Regions from separate parts of the Pseudomonas sp. TE3786 genome, predicted to be linked through region 1. Evidence: predicted binding sites of a transcription regulator. Region 1 holds the regulator's gene; each other region holds the start of a gene.
The links. Region 1 encodes sigma-54, which starts transcription at its own class of promoters, with help from an activator protein. Its sites were predicted from a motif close to ANTGGCATNNANNTTGCTNT; they were not measured.
Positions count from the first base shown of each region.

Region 2: the regulator sigma-54 is predicted to act here: its motif matches at 2,596-2,615, upstream of fliD (flagellar filament capping protein FliD).
Region 3: the regulator sigma-54 is predicted to act here: its motif matches at 1,603-1,622, upstream of glnK (P-II family nitrogen regulator).
Region 4: the regulator sigma-54 is predicted to act here: its motif matches at 2,622-2,641, upstream of ACVW0Y_RS05395 (CmpA/NrtA family ABC transporter substrate-binding protein).

Region 1 covers NZ_JBSRZF010000012.1:141,676-147,437, forward strand. The annotation lists gene rapZ (RNase adapter RapZ) at 1-545, opposite strand, end outside; gene ptsN (PTS IIA-like nitrogen regulatory protein PtsN) at 564-1,028, opposite strand; gene hpf (ribosome hibernation-promoting factor, HPF/YfiA family) at 1,043-1,351, opposite strand; gene ACVW0Y_RS14830 (RNA polymerase factor sigma-54) at 1,488-2,999, opposite strand; gene lptB (LPS export ABC transporter ATP-binding protein) at 3,173-3,898, opposite strand; gene lptA (lipopolysaccharide transport periplasmic protein LptA) at 3,898-4,470, opposite strand; gene lptC (LPS export ABC transporter periplasmic protein LptC) at 4,457-5,029, opposite strand; gene ACVW0Y_RS14850 (KdsC family phosphatase) at 5,038-5,562, opposite strand; gene ACVW0Y_RS14855 (KpsF/GutQ family sugar-phosphate isomerase) at 5,562-5,762, opposite strand, start outside.
Region 2 covers NZ_JBSRZF010000016.1:85,006-90,767, forward strand. The annotation lists gene fliI (flagellar protein export ATPase FliI) at 1-1,011, shown strand, start outside; gene ACVW0Y_RS17550 (flagellar export protein FliJ) at 1,031-1,456, shown strand; gene flgM (flagellar biosynthesis anti-sigma factor FlgM) at 1,549-1,827, shown strand; gene ACVW0Y_RS17560 (flagella synthesis protein FlgN) at 1,824-2,267, shown strand; gene fliD (flagellar filament capping protein FliD) at 2,640-3,944, shown strand; gene fliS (flagellar export chaperone FliS) at 3,941-4,336, shown strand; gene ACVW0Y_RS17575 (hypothetical protein) at 4,323-4,622, shown strand; gene ACVW0Y_RS17580 (flagellar hook-length control protein FliK) at 4,626-5,726, shown strand.
Region 3 covers NZ_JBSRZF010000019.1:19,528-25,289, forward strand. The annotation lists gene ACVW0Y_RS18920 (winged helix-turn-helix transcriptional regulator) at 1-43, opposite strand, end outside; partial or broken gene ACVW0Y_RS18925 (YifB family Mg chelatase-like AAA ATPase) at 267-1,112, opposite strand; gene ACVW0Y_RS18930 (accessory factor UbiK family protein) at 1,152-1,412, opposite strand; gene glnK (P-II family nitrogen regulator) at 1,818-2,156, shown strand; gene ACVW0Y_RS18940 (ammonium transporter) at 2,190-3,509, shown strand; gene ACVW0Y_RS18945 (secondary thiamine-phosphate synthase enzyme YjbQ) at 3,717-4,157, shown strand; gene sutA (transcriptional regulator SutA) at 4,235-4,567, shown strand; gene ACVW0Y_RS18955 (HAD family hydrolase) at 4,797-5,492, opposite strand; gene xerC (tyrosine recombinase XerC) at 5,489-5,762, opposite strand, start outside.
Region 4 covers NZ_JBSRZF010000003.1:203,833-209,594, forward strand. The annotation lists gene ACVW0Y_RS05385 (nitrate/nitrite transporter) at 1-279, opposite strand, end outside; gene ACVW0Y_RS05390 (ANTAR domain-containing response regulator) at 699-1,274, opposite strand; gene ACVW0Y_RS05395 (CmpA/NrtA family ABC transporter substrate-binding protein) at 1,285-2,490, opposite strand; gene ACVW0Y_RS05400 (molybdopterin-dependent oxidoreductase) at 3,043-5,762, opposite strand, start outside.

The DNA of each region.
Region 1 (5,762 bases):
GCATCCACCGGCATGCCACGCTTGAATCCGAACGACTCGACCAGAAACGCCGTGCCCGGCTCGGGCTTGTTCAGCAGGCGCAGCTTGAGGGTATCGCGCAGCTGATAGAGGTTCAGGTGGGTGGTGTCGATCTTCAGGTCAGCCAGATCGGTGATCGGGCTGAGCAGCAGGCTTTCGTCGTGGATGGCTTCGGCCAGCGAGCGCTCGTCGGTGGTCAGCGGGTGCCGGCGACGGGTTTCGGAAAAGCGCTTGAGCAGGGTTTCGTCGTCGGCATCCAGATACAGCACATCGCACTGGATATGCCGGGCGCGCACTTCGGCGAGCAGTTCGGGAAAACGCTTGAGCTGGCTGGGCAGGTTGCGTGCGTCGATGGACACCGCAACCAGCGGTTGCACCAGCTCGGTGTGCAACAAGGAGCGTTCGGCCAGCTCAGGCAACAGCCCGGCGGGCAGGTTATCGATGCAGTAGAAACCGTTGTCTTCGAGCACATCGAGCGCTGTGCTCTTGCCTGAACCGGACCGGCCACTGACGATGATCAAACGCATGCACAGTCACCCGTTCGCCTAGCGGCCGTTTTGTACGTCTACGACAACCTGATACAGACGTTCGCTGGTGGGGGCGTGGCGCAGTTGTTCGCGGACATCGCTGCGGTCGAGCATGCTGGCGATCTGGCGCAACAGTTCCAAGTGTTCATCGGTGGCAGCTTCGGGGACCAGCAGCACGAACAGCAGGTCGACCGGGGCACCGTCGATGGCGTCGAAGTCGACGGCGGAATCGAGGCGCAGCAGGGCGCTGATCGGAGCGGTGCAACCTGGCAGGCGGCAATGGGGGATGGCGATGCCATTGCCAAAGCCGGTGGAGCCTAGTTTTTCACGGGCCACCAGGCTTTCGAAAATGTCTTGTCCATCCAGATCGGGCAGTTCGCGGGCGACCAGGTTGGCGATTTGTTCGAGTACACGCTTTTTGCTGCCACCCGGCACGCCCACAAGGGAGCGGCCGGGGGTCAGGATATTTTCAAGTCGAATCATGGGTTGGGGTGGTGTCAGCGAACTGTGGCGCCTTGCAGGCGACCCAGCTGCTTTTCCTTATGTTTGATAAGTTGGCGGTCGAGTTTGTCGGTGAGTAGATCGATAGCTGCGTACATGTCGTCATGTTCGGCGTTGGCGACCACTTCGCCCCCGGCGATGTGCAAAGTCGCTTCGATTTTCTGTTTGAGCTTCTCGACCTCCATGGTCACTTGCACGTTGGTGATCTTGTCGAAGTGGCGTTCTAATCGACTGAGTTTTTCGTCGATGTAGTCGCGTAGGGCGTCGGTCACATCCAGCTGATGTCCACTGATGTTGACTTGCATACCGCTTTCTCCTTATTGCCGTGTGTAAGAGACAAGCTAACGGGCTTGTCGCCGGAACACTTTGGCCTTGGATCAGTGTAGCCGTCTTGCCAGAGCAGGGTTCGCAGCAGGTGCCGGGTCGAACCCTGAATAACGTTTACATCAGTCGCTTACGTTCACTGGAGGGCGCTATCCCGAGGGATTCGCGGTATTTGGCGACTGTGCGACGGGCTACCTGAATGCCCTGTGCCTCCAGTAAACCAGCGATCTTGCTGTCACTCAACGGCTTTTTCGCATTTTCCGCTGCAACCAGTTTTTTGATGATTGCGCGTATCGCTGTGGACGAGCATTCGCCGCCTTCGGAGGTACTGACGTGGCTGGAGAAGAAGTACTTCAGCTCGTAAATACCGCGCGGGGTATGCATGAATTTCTGCGTGGTGACGCGGGAAATGGTCGATTCGTGCATGCCCACCGCTTCGGCGATGTCATGCAGAACCAGAGGCTTCATGGCCTCGTCGCCGTAATCGAGAAAACCGCGCTGGTGCTCGACGATCTGGCTGGCGACTTTCATCAGCGTTTCGTTGCGGCTCTGCAGGCTCTTGATAAACCAGCGCGCCTCTTGCAGCTGATTGCGCATAAAGGTGTTGTCGGCGCTGGAGTCGGCACGCCGCACGAAGCCGGCGTATTGCGGGTTGACCCGCAGGCGCGGCATGGCTTCCTGGTTCAGCTCCACCAGCCAGCGATCGTTGTGCTTGCGCACGATCACATCGGGCACCACATATTCCGGCTCACTGGCTTCGATCTGCGAACCCGGGCGCGGGTTGAGGCTTTGAATCAGTTCGATGACCTGACGCAGCTCATCTTCCTTGAGCTTCATGCGGCGCATCAGTTGGCTGTAATCGCGGCCGCCCAGCAGGTCGAGGTAATCACCGGCCAGACGCTGCGCTTCGGCCAGCCACGGGGTTTTTGCCGGCAGCTGACGCAGTTGCAACAGCAGGCATTCGCGCAGGTCGCGGGCACCAATGCCGGAGGGTTCGAATTGTTGAATGCGGTGCAGCACGGCTTCGACTTCGTCGAGCTCGATATCCAGCTCAGGGTCGAAAGCGTCCAGCACTTCTTCGAGGGTTTCTTCCAGATAGCCCTGGTCGTTGATGCAGTCGATCAGGGTGACGGCAATCAGCCGGTCCTTGTCGGACATCGGTGCCAGGTTGAGCTGCCAGAGCATGTGGCTTTGCAGGCTTTCGCCAGCCGAGGTGCGGGTGGTGAAGTCCCACTCGTCATCGTCGTTGGAGGGTAGGCTGCTGGCGCTGGTCTGGTAGATGTCTTCCCAGGCGGTGTCGACGGGAAGCTCATTGGGAATGCGTTCGTTCCATTCACCTTCCTCCAGGTTGTCGACGGTGGGTGCCGAAGTTTCCTGGTAGCTGGTGTCTTGGTAGGACTCTTCGTTGTTCGGCGCGGGGGGGGCGCTTTCGGCACCATCGGCCAACGGGTCGCTATTGTCGAAGTCCTCGCCTTCTTCCTGGCGTTCGAGCATGGGATTGGACTCCAGTGCCTCTTGGATCTCTTGCTGCAGATCCAGGGTGGACAGTTGGAGTAAGCGGATGGCTTGTTGCAGCTGCGGTGTCATCGTCAGCTGCTGGCCCATTTTTAGGACTAGCGATGGTTTCATGGAGGGGGCTTAAGACCTTATTCGCCGGCGCATACGCGCTTTCCACAACGAGGGCGCCGAGACGCCACCAGGAAGCAAATTATATGCCTATGTTTGAGGTGTTTGCCTAGTCCTCAATCGAAGTCTGTAGGGCGTGTCTTTTTTACTGTACAGACACGCGCTACAGGGAGGCTTTACAGGCGGAACTCGTGGCCCAGATAAACCTCTTTCACCAGCTGGTTGGCCAGGATGGTTTGCGCGTCGCCTTCGGCAATCAGCTGGCCGTCGTTGACGATATAGGCGGTCTCGCAGATATCCAGCGTTTCACGCACGTTGTGATCGGTGATCAGCACGCCTATGCCTTTGGCCTTGAGGTGGTGAATGATCTGTTTGATATCGCCAACGGAGATCGGGTCGACGCCGGCGAAGGGTTCATCCAGCAGGATGAATTTCGGTGCTGTGGCCAGGGCGCGGGCGATTTCCACCCGGCGGCGTTCGCCACCGGACAGGCTCATGCCGAGGTTGTCGCGGATATGGCTGATGTGGAATTCCTGCAGCAGGCTTTCCAGTTCCTTGCGACGCCCGGCGCTGTCGAGTTCCTTGCGGGTTTCCAGGATCGCCATGATGTTGTCGGCCACCGACAGCTTGCGGAAGATCGAGGCTTCCTGCGGCAGATAGCCGATACCGGCGCGTGCGCGGCCGTGCATGGGCAGGTGGGTGACGTCCTGTTGGTCGATCAGCACGCGGCCCTGGTCGGCATTCACCAGGCCGACGATCATATAGAAGCAGGTGGTCTTGCCGGCACCGTTGGGGCCCAGCAGGCCAACGATCTGGCCGCTTTCGATGGATACGCTGACATCACGAACCACCTGGCGGCCCTTGTAGGCTTTGGCCAGGTGCTGGGCTTTGAGAATCGCCATTACTGCGCCTGCTGATTGGCTGGTGGGGCGCCAGCGGGTTTGTTCTTCGGCTGGATGACCATGTCGATGCGTGGGCGCGGGCTGGTCACGTTGGTGCCATTGGCGCGGCCGGCGTTGACGATCTGGCGCTGGGTGTCATAGACGATCTTCTCGCCTTCGAAGGTGTTGCCTTCCTGAATCACCTTGGCCTGGTCGATCAGCACAATGCGGTCTTTGGCGGCGAAGTACTGGATGGTCAGGCCGTAAGCCTTGACGATCTCTTTATCCACAGCCGGTTTCTGTTCGTAGTAGGCCGGGGTGCCCACTGCGGTGAAGACGTCGATATCACCGCTTGGGGTTTGCGTGATGGTCACCGTGTGGCCGGTGATTTTCATGCTGCCCTGGGTGATCACCACGTCGCCGCGGTATACCGCCACGCCCTGTTTGTCATCGAGTTCGGCGCTGTCGGCCTGCACTCGAATCGGTTGCTCACGGTCGGTGGGCAGGGCCCAGGCGCTGGAGCTGGCAATCGCCGCGCCCAGGCTGAGCAGCAGGGACAGGGTGTGAAGGGAAAATTGGTTAACGAACCTCATGCTGGCCTCTTACGTTGGACAGCAGGAGCACCCGGCTGTCTTTCAAATACGCTTTCATTCCATTAGCCGTGGTCACTCCATTGGCGGCCTCGATTCTAACGGCTTGCTGGGTCTGCGCAAATTCCTTGTCCGGGAACACGGTCATGCGACTGCTGGTGATGATGGTGGGGCGGTTTTTTTCGTCGGTGCGGGCAATGCGCACATTGTCGATCAGCTCGACCTCGGTGCCGCCTGGCGCTACTTCGCCGCGCTCGCTCTGCACATGCCAGGGCAGCGGTGAGGCTTCGCGGTACAGCAGCAGGTCGGGCTTGGTGATCAGGCTCTTGTCGCTTTCTTTCAAGTGCTCGACTTTGTCGCTGGTCATTTCGTAGTGCAGCGAGCCGTCGACCTGGTACTCCACGCTTTTCGCGTTGATGACGTAGAAGTCCACGGCGTTGTCGGCACTGGCCTGGGGCTTCTGCTCAAGCAGGCTCTCTGGGTTCAGGTTCCAATAGCCGAGGGCGGCGACAAGCAGCGCCGCCAGGCCGAACGATAAGGTGAGAAGCAGTTTGCGCAGCATGGTTGGCTCTATAGATAGGCGGCTTGAGCCGCTTCGAGGTTGCCCTGGGCGTGCAGGATCAACTCGCAGAATTCGCGGGCAGCACCTTCGCCACCACGCGCCGTAGTCACACCATCGGCGTGTTGGCGAACAAAGTCATTGGCATTGGCGACAGCCATGCCCAAACCAGCACGGCGGATGGCGGGCAGGTCTGGCAGGTCGTCCCCCAGGTACGCGACCTGGTCATAGCTTAGGCCGAGTTCGGCCAGAAGCTCATCAAGAACCACCAGCTTGTCTTCGCGGCCTTGATACAGATGATGAATGCCGAGGTTCTGTGCGCGACGTTCCACCACCGGCGACGAGCGCCCAGTGATGATCGCGGTGCGCACGCCCGAGTTGATCAGCATCTTGATGCCTTGACCGTCCAGGGTGCTGAAGGTTTTGAATTCGCCGCCATCGGGGAGGAAGTAGATTTTTCCGTCGGTGAGTACACCGTCGACATCAAAAACCGCCAGCTTGACGGCCTTGCCGCGCTTCAACAGGTCGCTACTCATCACATCACTCCAGCGCGCAGCAGGTCGCCCAGGTTGAAGGCACCGATGGGGTGGTCGTGTTCATCGACCACAATCAGCGCGCCGATCTTGTGGTCTTCCATGATCTTCAAGGCTTCGGCAGCGAGCATGTCCGGGCGTGCGGTCTTGCCGTGCACGGTCATCACTTCGTCGATGGTGGCTTGGCGGATATCCAGGTCGCG
Region 2 (5,762 bases), on a different contig from region 1:
CGGGTTGTCAATGGCCTCGGTGAACCGCTGGATGAACTGGGCAAACTCACTGGGCGCGATCCGCTGCCCACCGAATTGCCACGGGTCAATCCGCTCAAGCGTCGCCCGGTCACCGAAGCCCTGGATGTCGGCGTGCGGGCCATCAATGCCTTGCTCACCGTTGGCAAAGGTCAGCGTGTCGGCCTGTTCGCCGGCAGCGGCGTGGGCAAAAGCGTGCTGCTCGGCATGATCACCCGGCAGACCAAGGCCGATGTGGTGGTGGTGGGTTTGATCGGCGAGCGTGGCCGCGAGGTGCAGGAATTTATCCTTCACGCTTTGGGCGAGGAGGGCCTGCGCAAGGCCGTGGTGGTGGTGGCCCCGGCCAATGAATCACCGCTGATGCGCCTCAAGGCCGCCGAGCTGTGCCATAGCATCGCCGCCTACTTTCGCGACCAGGGCAACGATGTCTTGCTGCTGGTGGATTCCCTTACCCGTTACGCCATGGCCCAGCGCGAAATCGCCCTGGCCCTGGGCGAGCCGCCAGCCACCAAAGGTTATCCGCCGTCGGTATTCGGCATGCTCCCGGAACTGGTGGAAAGCGCCGGCAATGGTGCCGATGCCCGTGGCAGTCTGAGCGCGCTGTACACCGTATTGGCCGAGGGCGATGACCAGCAGGACCCGATTGTCGACTGCGCCCGCGCCATTCTCGATGGCCATATTGTGTTGTCGCGACGTCTGGCCGATGTCGGCCATTACCCGGCCATCGATATCAGCGCCTCGGTGAGTCGCTGCATGACCCAGGTCAGCGCGCTGCCGCAGCAACGTGCGGCGCGTAATTTCAAAGAGTTCTACAGCACCTTTGAAAAGATCAAAGAGCTGATTCCTCTGGGTGGTTACACCCCGGGCATGGACAGCAAAACCGATCGCTCGGTGCAACTGGCCCCCGCCCTGGAGCGCTTTCTGCGCCAGGAAGTGGGCGAGGGCAGCGAGCTGGGCGTGAGCATCGCCACCTTGCAGAGCATCCTCAAGTAGCCATGGGGCCTGAACCGCTATGAAGCAACAGATCGATGTACTCGCGCGCCTGGCCAGTTTGCGTGGCAGCAAGGTGCAGGAAGTGATGGGCCGGGTGAACTACCAGCGCAACCTGTGCCAGCGCTACCGCAACAACATCACCGGGCTCAGCCGCCTGTGCGGTTTCAGTGTGCCGGTGACCACCTCGTTGCAATGCAGCAACCAGCAGCAGTACAAAGCCACACTGTTCAAGATGCTCGAACTGCAGCGCCGCGAGCTGGGCGTGGCGGAAGAGTTTCTCGGGCGTATTCAGGCCGACCTGCTGCGCGCCATGCGCAATGAAAAGGTCATCATCCAGCTGATCGACAGCAAGATGAGCCAGTGGCAAGACCTGCTGGCGCGCCAGGAGCAGAAAATCCAGGATGGGCTGGCGGCGCAGGCGTGGTGGCGGGCGCAAGTTTCGTAATTCAAGTTTTATAAAAAAACCTACAGATCGATTTAAGTGGTGCCTGCAAACGGTCGCCTGTTGCTCTGTAACCACCTTTGTTGGACGCAATCATGGAAATTACTCGGCAGTTCAAGCCCGTCGTCGCCACCCAGAGCGAAGCCCCCGTTGTGGCTTCCGGCAAGGCGGCGCAAAAGAAAACCGTCAGCACCCAGGCCGGCAGCGACAGCCTGCCCCTGGAGCAGCTGCAGGACGCCCTCGGCAGCTTGCCGGAAATCGATATGGACAAGGTCCAGCAGATCAAGGCCGCCCTGCAACGTGGCGAAATCAACCTGGATCTGGGTGCCCTGTCGCGCAGCATGCTGGCCTATCACAGCGGCAGTGATACGTGAGCGATAAACGCGAACAACTGCTGAGCCTGATCGAGGGCGATATTCAGCAGGACTGCGCCGACTACCTGCGCCTGCGCGGCCTGATGCAGGAGCTCTACGAGTTTCTGCTGAGCCGCGATATGCCGCGCATTGATGTGATCAACCAGCAGGTCAGCGCCCTGGTTGAAGACACCCGCCTGCGCGCCGAACGCCGCAGCAAAGCCCTTGGCGCTTTGCGTTTACAGGCCGATGCCGCCGGCATGTACCGCCTGTTCGAACTCTACCCCGGCACCCGCCGCACCCAGCTGCAACAGTACTGGAGCGAGCTGGGGCAACTCACCAGCCAGTGCCAGCGCCTCAACCAGCGCAACGGCCAGCTGCTGGCCATGCACAACGACATCCTTACCCAGCTGCTCAGTCAGCAAGGCGAAAGCGGGCTTTACGGCCAGCAAACGTATTGACGTCGGGGTTGGCGAATCGGCAGATATCGCCGATGGCGATATTCGCCCTACATACCCAAAACATCGCGGCTGAAGCCGCTCCCACAGCGGAAATCCGATCCCTTGTGGGAGCGGCTTCAGCCGCGATTGGCCGGACCTGAAAACACCGTTCTGCGCCGCAAACCCAGCTTAATAAATCCCTCTCAACAGTCGCCTGTTTTACCCCGTGGGTCTGTGTGCGATCCCTAGGCGGAAACGGGCTTTCCCCGTAGTCGTCAACGTCGCCCAGGCGGAAGTTTTTCTTCTCCATTAATTCTGGCTAATTCTATGTAAATCAATGATTTATAGGGTTGGCATTGAACTTGCTCAATGGAATTCAGAGGGGTACTAAACATGGCAATTGATTCCGACTACGTGCAACAGATGGCAACGCAACTGGCTCAGTACGACGTCCAGGCCGGGCAGGCGCGCGCCAAACGCAGCGAGACCAAATACAACGCCGAGTTGAAGGCGGTCGGCGATCTGAAAACCGCCCTGAGTACCTTTGCCTCCGCCGCCAAGGCGCTGAAGAGCACCAGCAGCAGCGCCGACAGCATGCTGATCAACAGCGCCAAGTTCAGTACCGAAGGCGTGGCCACGGCCAGCGTCGGTGCCAGCGCGGTGAGCGGCAGTTATGAATTCTTCGTCAAGCAGTTGGCCAGCAAGGACCAGGTGGCCTTGCAAGGGCTGACCGATGCCGACCTGGGCAGCGGCAGCCTGACCTTTGGCCAGGGCGGCGAAACCTTTTCCGTGGACATGAGCAGCATCACCACCCTCGATGGCCTGGCCACGGCGATCAACAACGCCAGCGATAACACCGGCCTGAAAGCCACCCTGGTGCGCAGCAATGGCCAGGTGAACCTGGTGCTGACCAGCGACAAAACCGGTGCCGATCAGGCCATCAGCGTCTCCAGCGACAACACCGCGGTGCAAACCTCGATCGATGCGCGCAAGCAGCTGTCCACCGCCAAGGACGCCATCGTCTATCTGGGCGGCGAGGGCGGGGTGGAGCTGACCAACAGCAGCAACACTTTCGATGCCGCCATCACCGGCGTGAGCCTGACCTTCAACAAGGTCACCGGCCCCGACGACGAGCTGCTCACCGTGGATATCGGCCAGGACGTCTCGGCCACCAAAGACAAACTGCAAAAGTTTATCGATGCCTTCAACACCCTGATGACCAGCATCGGCTCGCTCACCGCCAGCGGCAGCGACACCAGCGCCCGTGGTGCCCTGGCCGGCGATGCCAGCGTGTTGGCGATCAAGTCGGTGGTCAACAACCTGGTGCGCACCAGCTTTGGCGACACCTCGCTGATCAACTTCGGCGTCAGCTCCAACAACAGCGGCAAGTTGACCCTGGACGCCAAGGCTTTCGAAAAGGCCATCGCCGCCGACCCGGACGGCTTCGAAACCCTGTTCACCGGCAAGGGCAATCTGCTCGACAGCCTGGACAGCTCGCTCAAGGTCTACACCAGCAGCTCCAACGGCCTGCTCACCTCGCGGGTCGACAGCCTCAATGAAAAGCTGAGCAAGATCAACGATGACTACGACACCTTGCAGGTGCGTTACGACAGCTCGTACAGCCGCTACCTCAAGCAGTACACCAACCTCATGCAAGTCATGACCTCCATGGAACAAACCAGCAGCCTGTTCGTATGAATACCTACAACCTGAACGACGGATACGACAGCTACCGCTCGGTAGACCTGGAAGCCAAAGCGGCTTCCGCTTCGCCCTACGAGCTGGTGCTGATGCTGTTCGACGGCCTGCTCGACGAGCTGGCCCGTGCCCGGGGGCATATCGAAGGCAAGCGCTACCAGCAAAAAGGTCGCTCGCTGGAGAAGTGCCTGAACATCCTCAATGGCCTCAACGGTGCCCTCGATTACGAGCAGGGCGGCGAGCTGGTGCATGGCCTGGCGCGCCTCTACGACTACTGCATCTACAAGGTTTCCGACGTCAGCGTGAGCCTGTCGCTCGCCGATCTCGATGAAGTGGTGCGTCTGCTCGGCGTGCTGCGCGAGGGTTGGGAGGGTGTCAGTGCCTCGCGTTGAACGTCTGCACCTGCTGCATGAGCGCTTGCAGCAGGTGCTGCTGGCTCGTGACTGGCTGGCCCTCGGTGAAGTGGACGCCGCCATTCGCCAAGAACTGCGCCGCGAGGTGCCGCCAAGCCTGGAGCGCCAGCGCTTGCAACAGCAGCTCAAACAGCTGCATGGCCAGGCCTACCAGGCCTGCGCCGCCGAATGTGAGCGGGTGCGCCAGCTGATGCTGTCGCACCTGGAATACGCCGAAGGGCGCTCGGCTTACGAGCGCGTCGAACTGCTGCAAAACCGGAGTTAACTCGTGCTGCAACTGATCAACACGCCTGCTGCCCAAGGCACCTTGCCGGGTGATGAAGCCATTGCGCCGCAAGCCCAGGCCGGCAATCGCCCGCCAGCAACCGGCGAAGGTTTTGTGCTCGACGCCGAGGCGCTGTTGGCGACCGCCGTGCCGAGCAGCGCAGCCTTGCCCGCCGAGGTCACGCCGGTGCCGGCCGAGTCCGCCGAGCTGCTCGACGGCCTAAGTCAGTTGCCCCTGGACCCGAGCCTGCAACAACAGGAATTGAGCGCCGAACAGTGGCTGCTGAGCATGCTCGGCCAACGTATGACCACTGTGCAGGCGCGTGATGGTGAAGCGGTGCAAGGCGCACAGCAGCCACAGACCGAGGCCATCCGCAGCCAGGAAATGGCCGCGCCGACTCAGGCTCCGCAGCCTGACCTGGGTACCAAGTTGGCGCTGCTCCCCAGCAGCATCACCACAACGCCCGTACATGGCACCAAGCAGGACAGTGACAGCGATGCCCTGACCGCCTTGCTCGCCACCCTGGCCGCTGGTGCGGAGCAAGCGCCCGCTACCGACGTCACCGGCACCGATGCCAGCAGTACCAGTGCGGTGAGCGCCTTGGCGACCAGCAGCCCGGCAACCACTCCCAATGCCGCGGCGCAGGAGCTCACTCAGACGCCGCAACTGGAGCGCCATCTGAAGCTGCAGACGCCGGAAGCCAAGTGGGGTGAGCAGATGTTGGTGGCGCTGCGCGACAACGTCGAGCTGCAACTGCAGCAGAAAGTGCAGAGCGCCACCATCCGCCTCGATCCGCCGGAGCTGGGCAGCATGGAGATTCTCCTCAGCCACGAATCCGGGCGGCTCACCGTGCAGATCTCGGCGGCCAACAGCGACGTGGCGCGCTTGCTCAACAACACCAGTGAACGCCTGCGCCAGGAACTGGTGGGGCAGAACTTCCTGCAGGTAAACGTGCAGGTGTCGTCCGACAGCTCTGGCCAGCAAAGCCAGCAACAGGCCCGTCAGCGCTTGCCGGTGGAGGAACAAATTCTTGCCGCCACGCCAGCGCCTGAGCAGGAGCAACGCCAGGGCAAACGCGGCGACGACATTCTGGTCACCGTTTAAGCCCACCCACAGCGGCTGTGCGCCTTGGGCGCGGGG
Region 3 (5,762 bases), on a different contig from region 1:
TAGTTTCAATGCCGGTTGTAGCCTCGGTGCTGCTCTCAGTCATTGGAATCACACGCTAGAAAAATTTGAAGACTTTTCTGATCCGTAGGACGCGGGGAAAGCTTCTCTCTTCTGAGAGGGAAGATGGTTAAGCCGAATAGATAAGCGAAAAGCTCAAGCGCTGAGCCCCCGTATTTGCTGCGTTCTGGGACCTTAGGCCTGCCTTTTAGAGGCTAATTTATTTCTCATCTATTTCGCGTCTTTCTCAACAATTGCTCGATGTCTCAGCCGCCACCGACCAGTGCCGGACCTGAAGCCGTATGGTGTGGATGCCGGAACGGCCGCTGTGGCCAGGCGCTCATGGGGGTGTGGCTGGCCACCGATTGAATCGCCGCCACCTCCAGCGCTTCCTGTTCTTCCAGCGGTGGCAGCAGCCCGGGCAGGCGGCTGGCGAGCAGGGTTTTGCCGGTGCCTGGAGGGCCGGTGAACAACAGGTTATGGGAACCGGCGGCAGCGACCAGCAAGGCACGCTTGGCGGCTGCCTGGCCCTGCACTTCGCTGAGGTCCGGATAGGGTGCGCATTCGCGCAGCAGGCCTTGCGCCTCGTACGCGAGGATGGGTGTCAGGCCGTTGAAGTGGGCGGCGAGCTCCAGCAGGTGATCCGCCGCCAGGACGGTGAGGCCGGATGCCAGGCTGGCTTCTTCGGCATTGCTGCGCGGCACAATCAGGGTGCGCCCTGCCGCCCGCGCGGCGAGAGCGGCGGGCAGAACACCCTGCACGGGACGAAGTTCACCAGACAATGCCAACTCGCCCAGGCATTCCACCTGTTCGAGCGCTGCTGCCGGCACCTGGCCGCTGGCTGCCAGAATTCCCAGCGCGATGGCGAGGTCAAAGCGCCCGCCGTCTTTGGGCAAATCGGCGGGGGCGAGGTTGAGGGTGATGCGACGTTGGGGAAATTCAAAGGCGCAATTCAGAATCGCGCTACGCACGCGGTCTTTGCTTTCCTTGACGGCGGTTTCCGGCAAGCCCACCAGGGTCAGTGAGGGCAGACCGTTGGCCAGGTGGGCTTCGACGATCACGGCGGGGGCTTGCACGCCGACTTGGGCGCGACTGCGGACGATGGCCAGAGACACGGATCACTCCTTGATCACATGCCGCTTATGCGGCGGGGTTTACTCGCTGGGCGGGGTTACCTTGGCTTCCAGTTCGGCGACCTTGGCTTCCAGCGCTTCGAGGCGGGCGCGGGTGCGGGCGAGGACGGCCATCTGGCTATCGAACTCTTCCCGGCTGACCAGATCCAGCTTGCTGAAACCACTTTGCAACAGGGCTTTGAACTGGGCTTCGAATTCACTGCGCGGCAAGGGTGTTTCACCATTGAACAGGCGCGAGGCATGGGTGCTTAAAGCGTCGAGCAGGGCTTTGGGCGGCAGCATAAAAGGGTTCCAGAAAAGTCGGCTGGCAGTGTACCACGCGGCATCTAGGCTAACGGCTGCAGGGTTTTGCACGGTTTTGGAGCGTCGCTAAAGCGAACCCTGCACTGTTGTTGCGCGTGACTCGCTTGCGCACTCTGGTCACATTGCTGCTTGGGCTTAATAACTCGCTGAATTTCAAGCTTTTCAGCGAGCTGGCAAGCTTTCTGCTTAGTGGCCTATGACGCATGCACCGATGCAGTTCGGATGCGTAAGGCGAAGCGGGGGAGTCGTTTCGTCAGGAGCGATTGGTTGTGTCGAGAGCCCTCCCTGAGGACGTTCGATGCGTTACAAAGCCAGACACTGCGCTTAGACTTGAGCCGGGTTCGTTTTTCCTGGGGCAAGTCCACCAATACGGGAGAGAGTTTCATGAAGTTAGTAACTGCCATCATCAAACCGTTCAAGCTGGACGATGTGCGCGAGTCGCTATCGGAGATCGGCGTGCAAGGCATCACTGTCACTGAAGTCAAAGGCTTCGGTCGTCAGAAAGGCCATACCGAGTTGTATCGCGGCGCCGAATACGTGGTCGACTTCCTGCCCAAGGTGAAGATCGACGTGGCCATTGCTGATGACCAGCTGGACCGCGTAATCGAAGCCATCACCAAGGCTGCCAACACCGGCAAAATCGGTGACGGCAAGATCTTCGTGGTCAATCTGGAACAGGCAATTCGCATCCGTACCGGTGAAACCGGCACCGACGCAATCTAAGCCGCCGAACCCAACGCCCCAGGAGAAAACAATATGACTCTGCGTAAGCTCGCAGGGCTAGGAGCCCTTTTGTCCCTCGTTACCCCCGGCCTGGCAATGGCCGCTGACGAGGTTGTGTTGAATAGCGGTGATACGGCGTGGATGTTGACCGCCACCGCATTGGTGCTGTTCATGACCATCCCCGGCCTGGCGCTGTTCTACGGCGGCATGGTCCGCTCCAAGAACATCCTCTCGGTGATGATGCAATGCTTCGCCATCACTGGCCTGATCAGCATTCTGTGGGTCGTTTACGGCTACAGCATGACGTTCGATGTCACTGGCATGGAACAGGGCGTTGTTAACTTCAATTCCTTCGTGGGTGGCCTGTCCAAGGCATTCCTCGCCGGCGTTACTCCAGCCAGCCTGACGTACGCTGTGCCGGAAGCCGTCTTCATCACCTTCCAGATGACCTTCGCGATCATCACCCCGGCTCTGATCGTTGGTGCCTTCGCAGAGCGTATGAAGTTCTCCGCGATGCTGATCTTCATGGGCGTGTGGTTCACTCTGGTCTATGCACCAATCGCCCACATGGTCTGGAGCGGTAACGGCGGCCTGCTGTGGGACTGGGGCGTACTGGACTTCGCTGGCGGCACCGTGGTGCACATCAACGCCGGTATCGCGGGTCTGGTTGCTTGCCTGGTGATGGGCAAACGCAAAGGCTACCCAACCACCCCGATGGCTCCGCACAACCTGGGCTACACCCTGGTCGGTGCCGCCATGCTGTGGATCGGCTGGTTCGGCTTCAACGCCGGTTCCGCTGTGGCCTCCAACGGCACCGCCGGTATGGCCATGCTGGTTACCCAGATCGCTACCGCCGCCGCTGCACTGGGCTGGATGTTCGCCGAGTGGATCACCCACGGTAAGCCAAGTGCCCTGGGCATCGCTTCGGGTGTAGTCGCTGGTCTGGTCGGTATCACCCCGGCTGCCGGTACCGTTGGCCCAATGGGCGCTCTGGTAATCGGCCTGGCTGCTGGCGTGATCTGCTTCTTCTGCGCCACTACCCTGAAACGCAAACTGGGCTACGACGACTCCCTGGACGCCTTCGGCGTACACGGTATCGGCGGTATCGTTGGTGCACTGCTGACCGGCGTATTCGCAGCTCCTGCCTTGGGCGGCTTCGGCACTGTGACCGACATCGGCGCACAGGTTTTCACCCAGTTCAAAGGCGTTGCCTTCACCGTTGTCTACACCGCGATCGTCACCTTTGTGATCCTCAAAGTGCTGGACCTGGTGATCGGTCTGCGTGTCAGCGAAGAGGAAGAGACTGTCGGTCTGGACCTCGCGCAGCACAACGAGCGTGGCTACAACCTGTAAGGCTTCCTTATAAGGTTCTATCCGCACGAAAAATGCCCGGCTCTGCCGGGCATTTTGCATTTTGCGATAGTGTGAATTTGCGACCTTTGTCGAGCCCGGTCAGCCTTGAAAACCGGGATCGCAGAAATAAACTCAAGCGCTCTGGCCTGTGCTCTTTGCTTTTTCTCGCAGCACGCTAGAATGCGCGCCGAAGCAGCGGAGATGCATATGTGGCAGCAACGCGAATTCAGCTTGCAGGCACGGCCTCGAGGCTTCCATCTGGTGACGGATGAGGTCACGGGCAAATTGCCGGAACTGCGTAGCTGTGGTGTCGGTCTGTTACATCTGTGGCTGTTGCACACCTCGGCTTCGTTGACCGTCAATGAAAATGCCGACCCGGCTGTGCGACGCGACTTTGAGCGTTTCTTCAATCGTCTTGTGCCTCAAGCCGACGGCAGTCATGCCGATAGTGGTTACGAGCACAACGATGAGGGCCCGGACGATTTACCGGCGCACTTCAAGGCCAGCTTGCTGGGCTGCCAACTGACACTGCCGATCACGGCAGGACGTTTGGCACTGGGAACCTGGCAGGGGATTTACCTGGGGGAGCACCGCGACCACGGTGGCCCCAGAAGAGTGCTCGCGACCCTGCAGGGTGAGCCTCTTTGAATTTTTTCTGGCAATGCGCGACAGCGTGCGTTGCTGGGCTATAACTAATCTGCTTTTCGCAAGTCATGAGGTTAAACATGAGCGACGAAGATCTGGAACAAGACGAGCTGGAAGGTGGTGCGGAAGACGACGGCGAAGAGCTGGCGGCTGCCGACGATGGCGTGGCCGATGATGGCGATGACAGCGACAGTGACAGCGATGTCCCGGTAAAAGCTGGCAAGAAAGCCAAGGCGGCGGTCGATATCGACGAGCTGCCGAGCATCGAAGCCAAACAGAAGGAACGCGATGCGCTGGAGCGCGCCATGCAGGAATTTCTTTCCCGTGGCGGCAAGGTGCAGGAAGTCGAACCCAATGTGGTGGCGGATCCCCCCAAAAAGCCAGACAGCAAATACGGCAGCCGCCCTATTTAGGTTTAGCTCAATAAAAAACCCGCCTCGTTGGCGGGTTTTTTATTGGCTTGGCGATCAACTGCGCGTCGGCTTCGCTGCGTTGAAACGCTCTAGCTCGCCAGACCTCGATGTGTGGCGCTGCTGAGATTGTGAAATCAAAAGCATCGCGGCTGAAGCCGCTCTTACGGGGTGACTCGATCTTTTGCGGGAGAGGCTTCAGCCTCGCTTGGGACGAGGGGTAGCCGCGGCATCAGGCCCATTGCGCCAACACCTCTGGCAACTCCGCCAACGCCCGAATCTGTGCATCCGGGCTGCCTTCGCCTTCCCAGCTTTTGCCCTGCGGGTTGAACCAGATCGCGCGCATGCCGGCATTCTGGGCACCGCGGATATCGTCGGCCGGGTGGTCGCCGACATGCACGCCGGCGTCGGCTGCAACGCCTGCGTGTTGCAGCGCGGTGACAAAGGGCAGTGGGTCGGGTTTGCCAACTCCCAGGTCTTCGGCGCACAGGGCGAAGCGGAAGTAGTCGGCCAGCCCCAGACGGCGCACGTCGGCATTGCCGTTGGTGATCACGCCGAGGGTGTAGCGCTCGGTGAGGTGCTCCAGGGTTGGCACCGTGTCGTCGAAAAAGGTGATGCGATGGCGGGCATCGAGCATGGCGTGGAACGCCTCTTCGGCCATGCGCCGGGACTCTTCAACGCTATAACCCACGCCCTCCATCGCTTGAAACAACGTTCTGCGCCGCAGCTCGCTGAGGCGATACCGCAGCGTAGGTTCGGCGGCCAGCACCTGGCTGCGAATGGCCCACAAATGCTCCACCGGCAGCGCCGCCAGCAACGGCGCATGTTCGTTCAGCCAGTTGCGCATGGCCGCCTCGGCACCGGTGATCACCGGCAGGTTGTCCCACAGGGTGTCGTCGAGGTCGAAGGTGATCAGTTGAATGCTCATGACTCGCTGCTTTTGCGTTTGGCCCGCGGGTGGGCACCGTCGTAAACCGTGGCCAGGTGCTGGAAGTCCAGGTGGGTGTAGATCTGTGTGGTGGCGATATCGGCGTGGCCGAGCAACTCTTGCACGGCGCGTAGATCCTGGGACGATTCGAGCATATGGCTGGCAAAGGAGTGACGCAGCATATGCGGGTGCAGGTGCTGCCCCAGTTCGCGCACGCCGGCCTGGCCGACGCGCAGTTGAATGGCGCGCGGCCCCAGTCGCCGACCTTGG
Region 4 (5,762 bases), on a different contig from region 1:
GGCCAGGGCGGCGATGACAATGATCTGGCCGATGATGCCGGCGGTTTTCGGCGACACCTGGTCGGCCAGCATGCCCATCAGAAAACGCAGCAGGGCACCGGCCAGAATCGGCGTGGCGACCATAAAGCCGCGCTGCTGGGTGGTCAGTTGCAGGTCGGTGGCGATCTGCACGGCCATGGGGCCGAGCAGGTACCAGACCATAAAGCTCAAGTCGAAATACAGGAACGCGGCAAACAGCGTGGGTGTATGGCCGGCTTTCCAGAAACTGTTGTTGTTCATCCAGCACCTCATCTGCAAAAGAAATCACGGAAGGTTGTGTGCTTGCAGGTGGGTGACCATCGGCGGTCATCCCACTGCCTCGTTGCCGAGGCCAAAACGCAAAAAACGCCGCACTCCACTGGGCACTGGGCTCAGGGAATAGCGACGTCTTTGTCGGGGTGGGGCAACCGCCGTTGGTTACCTGTGCAGTTGCCTGAGCAGATTGTGTGCCAGGTTGGGTGGGAGGCTCTAGATCAATGGTTTTAGCGTTAATTAGGGGGTTGGCTAGGTTCGGCGTGCTGCGTTATGGCGCGCAGGGTGCGTGGTGCGCACCATGGTGTGAGCCTGTAGGGGCGGCTTCAGCCGCGATTTCCTGCAAACGCGGCGATCAAGAGCATCGCGGCTAAAGCCGCTCCTACGGGAGAAGTCGGCGCTTGCCGTCAGTTCAACATCTCGCTCATGGCGATAATCTGCTCGGCCACCTGAATCAGTTTCTGTTGCCGGCTCATGGCCTGACGACGCATGAGGGTGTAGGCCTCATCTTCGTTGCAATCTTTCATCTTCATCAGCAGGCCCTTGGCCAGTTCCACCCGTTTGCGTTCGGCCAGTTGCTGGTCGCGGGCGTGCAGTTGGGCGCGCAGCACCTGGTCGCTTTCGAAGCGAGCCATGGCCACGTCCATGATCGGTTGCAGGCGCTGGGCGTGGATGCCTTCGACGATATAGGCGCTGACCCCGGATTTGATCGCCTGGCGCATCACGCCGGGATCATGTTCGTCGGTAAACATCACGATCGGCCGGGGCTGGTCGCGGCTGAGCAGCACCACTTGTTCCATCACGTCGCGGCTAGGGGATTCGGTGTCGATCAGCACCACGTCCGGGCGCACGGCTTCCACCCGCGCGGGCAGGTCGATGGTCAGGCCGGATTCGTCGATCACCTCAAAACCGGCCTCGCTCAGGGCCGCCCGCAGGCGGCCGACTTTTTTCGAGGTGTCATTGATCAGCAGGATGCGCAACATGGTCGTCGGCTCACTGATCACTAAGGGCATGCAGGGCAAAGCTGCGTGCGTAGGCGGCGGGGTTGCTGCCGTCCCAGACGCTGCCGTCGAGCAAGGTGCTGCTGCGCAGTGGCGAGGCGGGCAGGGCGATTTCCAGGCTGCCGGCGGCGCGGCTGTACACCTCGAGTTGCTGCACCTGTTGCGCCACGGCCAGGTAGTCCGGCTCGTCACGCAACAGACCCCAGCGGCGGAACTGGGTCATAAACCACATGCCATCGGAGAGGTAGGGGTAGTTGGCGGCACCGTTGTCGTGCAGCCGCAGGGCGTGCTCATCCTCCCAGCTGTTGCCCAGGCCATCGCTGTATTGGCCAAGCAGACGGGGTTCGACGCTGGCCAAGGGCGCATCAAGAAACTCCGCCGAGCTAAGCAACTGCGCGGTGCTGCGGCGGTTTTCCAGGCTTTCTTCGATAAACCGGCTGGCTTCCAGCACGGCCATCACCAGGGCGCGGGAAGTGTTGGGGTATTGCTCGACAAATTCGCGGGTGCAGGCCAGCACTTTTTCCGGGTGCTCCGGCCAGATCGCCTGGCTGGTGCTGACGGTAAAGCCTTGCTGGTGGGCAATGGCATGGGCACCCCAGGGTTCGCCAACGCAGAAACCGTCGATACGCCCGGCCTGTAAGTGCGCAAGCATTTGCGGCGGCGGCACCACCACGCTCTTTACATCTTGCAGCGGATGAATGCCCTGGGCGGCCAGCCAGTAGTACAGCCACATGGCGTGGGTGCCGGTGGGAAAGGTCTGAGCGAAGGTCAATGGGGTGCCGCTTTGGTGCACGCGCTGCGCCAGTGCACTGGCAGTGGTCACCCCGGCCTCTTTCAGCGGTTGCGACAGGTTGATGCTCTGGCCGTTCTGGTTCAGCCCCATGAGCACGGCCATATCGGTGGCCGGCGCACCGCTGATGCCCAGCTGCAGGGCGTAGACCATGCCGTACAGGCTATGGGCGGCATCCAATTCGCCGCTCAGCAATTTGTCGCTGAGGCCGGCCCAGGAGCTTTGCCGTTTCAGGTTGAGGGTCAGGCCATAGGGCTGGGCAAAGCCCTGGGTGGCGGCGACTACTACTGAGGCGCAGTCGCTCAATGGCATAAAGCCCAGATTAAGCACGTTCTTTTCCGGCGCATCGCTGCCGGCCACCCAGGCCAGAGCGTGCAGGGCGTCCAAGGGGGTGCTGATATCGCTCATGGCGCTATTCCCAAACCGTTTTCGCAAAAAAAAGCGCCGTACCTCCCAGCCTGAAGCCGGTCGAGCACGACGCCATTGTCATGTCTGTAGTGGCCGAGTTCCAGCGTTGGAAGGCAGCCTTTGGAGTTTGATGAGCAATTGGTGTGCCGATTGATAACCGCTGCCTGATAAATTCTGGGCCCCAGCCTGCGCTGGGGTGACGGTGAACTCCCCACTAACCTCCGTCATCCCAGCCTGCGCCGGTGGGGCGGTGAACTTCCACCAACCTCCGTCATCCCAGCGCAGGCTGGGAGCCAGAGTCGTCGCTTCAATACAGGTCACGTAGGTAACGCCGATCCTTGCTTCTGTCACCGACATACAAGGTCGCCGCCCCAACGGTCAATTGGTGCGCCGATTGATAACCGCTGGCCTGATAAATTCTGGGCCCCAGCCTGCGCTGGGGTGACGGTGAACTCCCCACCGATCTCCGTCATCCCAGCCTGCGCCGGGGCGGCGGTGAACTTCCACCAACCTCCGTCATCCCAGCGCAGGCTGGGATCCAGCGTCGTGGCGTCAATACACGTCGCGCAGGTAACGCCGGTCTTTGCTCATGCCACTCACGTAAAGCGTCGCTGCCCCGGCGCTCATCTTGCCGTGTAGCTGCACGATCTTTTTCAGCGCGGCATCCACGTCTTTGGCCATGCGGCTGGCATCGCCACAGACGCAGATATGGGCACCTTGTTCCAGCCACTGCCAGAGCGCGGCACCTTCTTCGAGCATGCGTTGCTGTACGTAGATTTTTTCTTTCTGGTCGCGGGAAAACGCGGTGTCCAGCCGGGTGAGCAGGCCGCTGCGTTGCCAGCTGCGCAATTCGTCGTGGTAGTAGAAGTCGCTGAGGGCGCGCTGTTCGCCGAAGAACAGCCAGTTCTTGCCGTTTCCGCGCCCTTCTTGAGATTGCGCCTGGCGTTCCTGCAGAAAGGCACGAAACGGCGCGATACCAGTGCCGGGGCCGATCATGATCAGCGGAGTGGCCGGGTCTTGCGGCGGGCGGAAGTGGGTGGAGCGTTGCAGAAAGATGCGCACACCGCTGTTGGCCGCGCGGTCGGCGAGAAAGGTGGAGCACACGCCGCCACGGGCCTGACCCTGATGCTGGTAGCGCACGGTGGCCACGGTGAGGTGCACCTGGTCTGGCGTTACCTTGGGGCTGGAGCTGATGGAGTACAGGCGCGGCTGCAACGGCTTGAGCAAGCGCGCCAGTTGCTGCGCATCCAGGGCGATGGGGTACTCGCGCAACAGGGTCGGCACCTGCCGCCCCCAGAGCCAATCCTGCAGGGCGTTCTGGTTGCCTTCGTGCAGCAGTTCCTCGAGAAGCGGGCTGGCATTATGGCCGGCCACGCGGCGCAGCAGATCCGGGCTGATGCGGGCGATTTCCAGGTGTTCGGTGAGCGCTTCGCGCAGGGGCATGGGCGGCTGATTGTCCAGTTCCACCAGGCTGTCGCCGGACAGGCGCAGGGTGCTCAGCAGTTCGTCCACCAGGCTTGGGTCATTGCTGGGCCATACGCCCAGGGCATCGCCGGCCTGGTAGGGGAAGTCATGGCCGCTGAGGTCGAAGGCCAGGTGGCGGGTTTCTTTCTGCGCGCCAGGACGGTTCAGCAACTGATTGCTCAGCAGGGTGGTGCGCAGCGGATTGGCGCGGTTGTAGGTGCTGCTTTCCACGGGCGTCGGACGCAGCAGGGCAGCGCTCGCCGGTGCCGCGCTGGCGGCGGCAAAACGGCTGCACAGGGCATTCAGCCATTGCTCGGCTGGCACCTGAAAATCCGCTTCGCAGTCCAGTCGCGGCTGCAAGCGTTCGGCGCCCAGTTCGACCAGGCGTTCGTCGAGCTTGCGACCAAAGCCGCAGAACTGTTGGTAGCTGGAATCGCCCAGGGCCAGCACGCTGAAGCGGCTATTGGCCAGCGCCTGGGCATCGGCGTTTTGCAGGTTGTGCCAGAAGTCGCTGGCATTGTCCGGTGGGTCGCCGTCGCCAAAGGTGCTGGTGACCAGCAAAACCCCGGCGGCGTTGCGCATGTCGTCGAGCTTGGCTTCGTCCATGGCTTGCAGGCGCGTCCGCTGGCCGGCGCTGCCCAGGCGTTGCGCGCAGGTGGCGGCGAGGGTTTCGCTGTTGCCGGTTTGCGAGGCCCAGAGCACCAGCCATTCGGGTTCGTTGCTGCTGGTCAGCAACGCCGTTGGCGCGGGTTCATCGCCGGCGCGGGAGAACAGACCGGCCAATAGACCATCGAGCAACAGGCGTTTGCTTGCGGCAAAGGGCGCGCTGGCCGGTAGCGTCGGCACACCACCCTGGCGCGCCTCGGTGTTGCGCAGGCCCAGCAGATAGCCCTGCATATACAGCTGCTCGTCGGCGTTGAGTGCCAGCGCTGCGGGCTGGTCGAGGTTGAGCTGGCGGGCGAAGGCATCGATCTGCATGGGCGCGAGTTCCTTGGCTGAAGACGGCGGCAGCGCGTCGACGGGCGTAGCGATAGGCAGCAGAGCAACCGCGCAGAACTTGAATGCCGGCTGCAGGGACGTGGGGTCGATGGCATCGCTGGTGACGGCGTTGATGGCCAGGTTTTCTCCAAACACATCGTTCCAGTGGAAGGGCGCAAAGCAGTTACCGGGGCGTACGCGCTCGCTAAGCAGCGCCGGCAATACCGCACGGCCGCGCCGTGAGCGGATTTCCACCTTGCTGCGCTCGCTAATGCCCAGGCGCGCAGCATCGCTGGGGTGGATTTCGACGAAGGGGCCGGGGTTGAGTTTGTTCAGGGTGGGCACCTTGCCGGTTTTGGTCAGGGTGTGCCATTGGTGCTGCACACGGCCGGTGTTGAGCACCAGGGGAAAGTCGTCATCGGGCAATTCCGCCGGCGGCAGATAAGGGCGGGCGAAGAACTGCGCCTTGCCGCTGTCGGTGGCGAACCGGGTGGTGTGCGGGTCGCGGTAGCGGATCGGGTTGCGCGCGTTGCTGCTGGCGTCGGCGCATGGCCATTGCAGTGGCGCTTGCTGTAAGCGGGCATAGCTCGCGCCACGGATGTCATAGCCGGTCCTGGGGTTGGCGGCTTGTTTGATTTCTTCGAACACTTGCTCGGCGCTGCTGTAGCTGAAGGCCTCGCCATAACCCATGGCGCAGGCCACGCGGGCAATCAGTTGCCAATCGGCCAGGGTGTCGCCGGGGGGCTGCACGGCGGGCTGCATCAGGGTCAGGTTGCGCTCGGAGTTGATCATCACGCCTTCAGCTTCGGCCCATAGCGCGCCCGGCAACA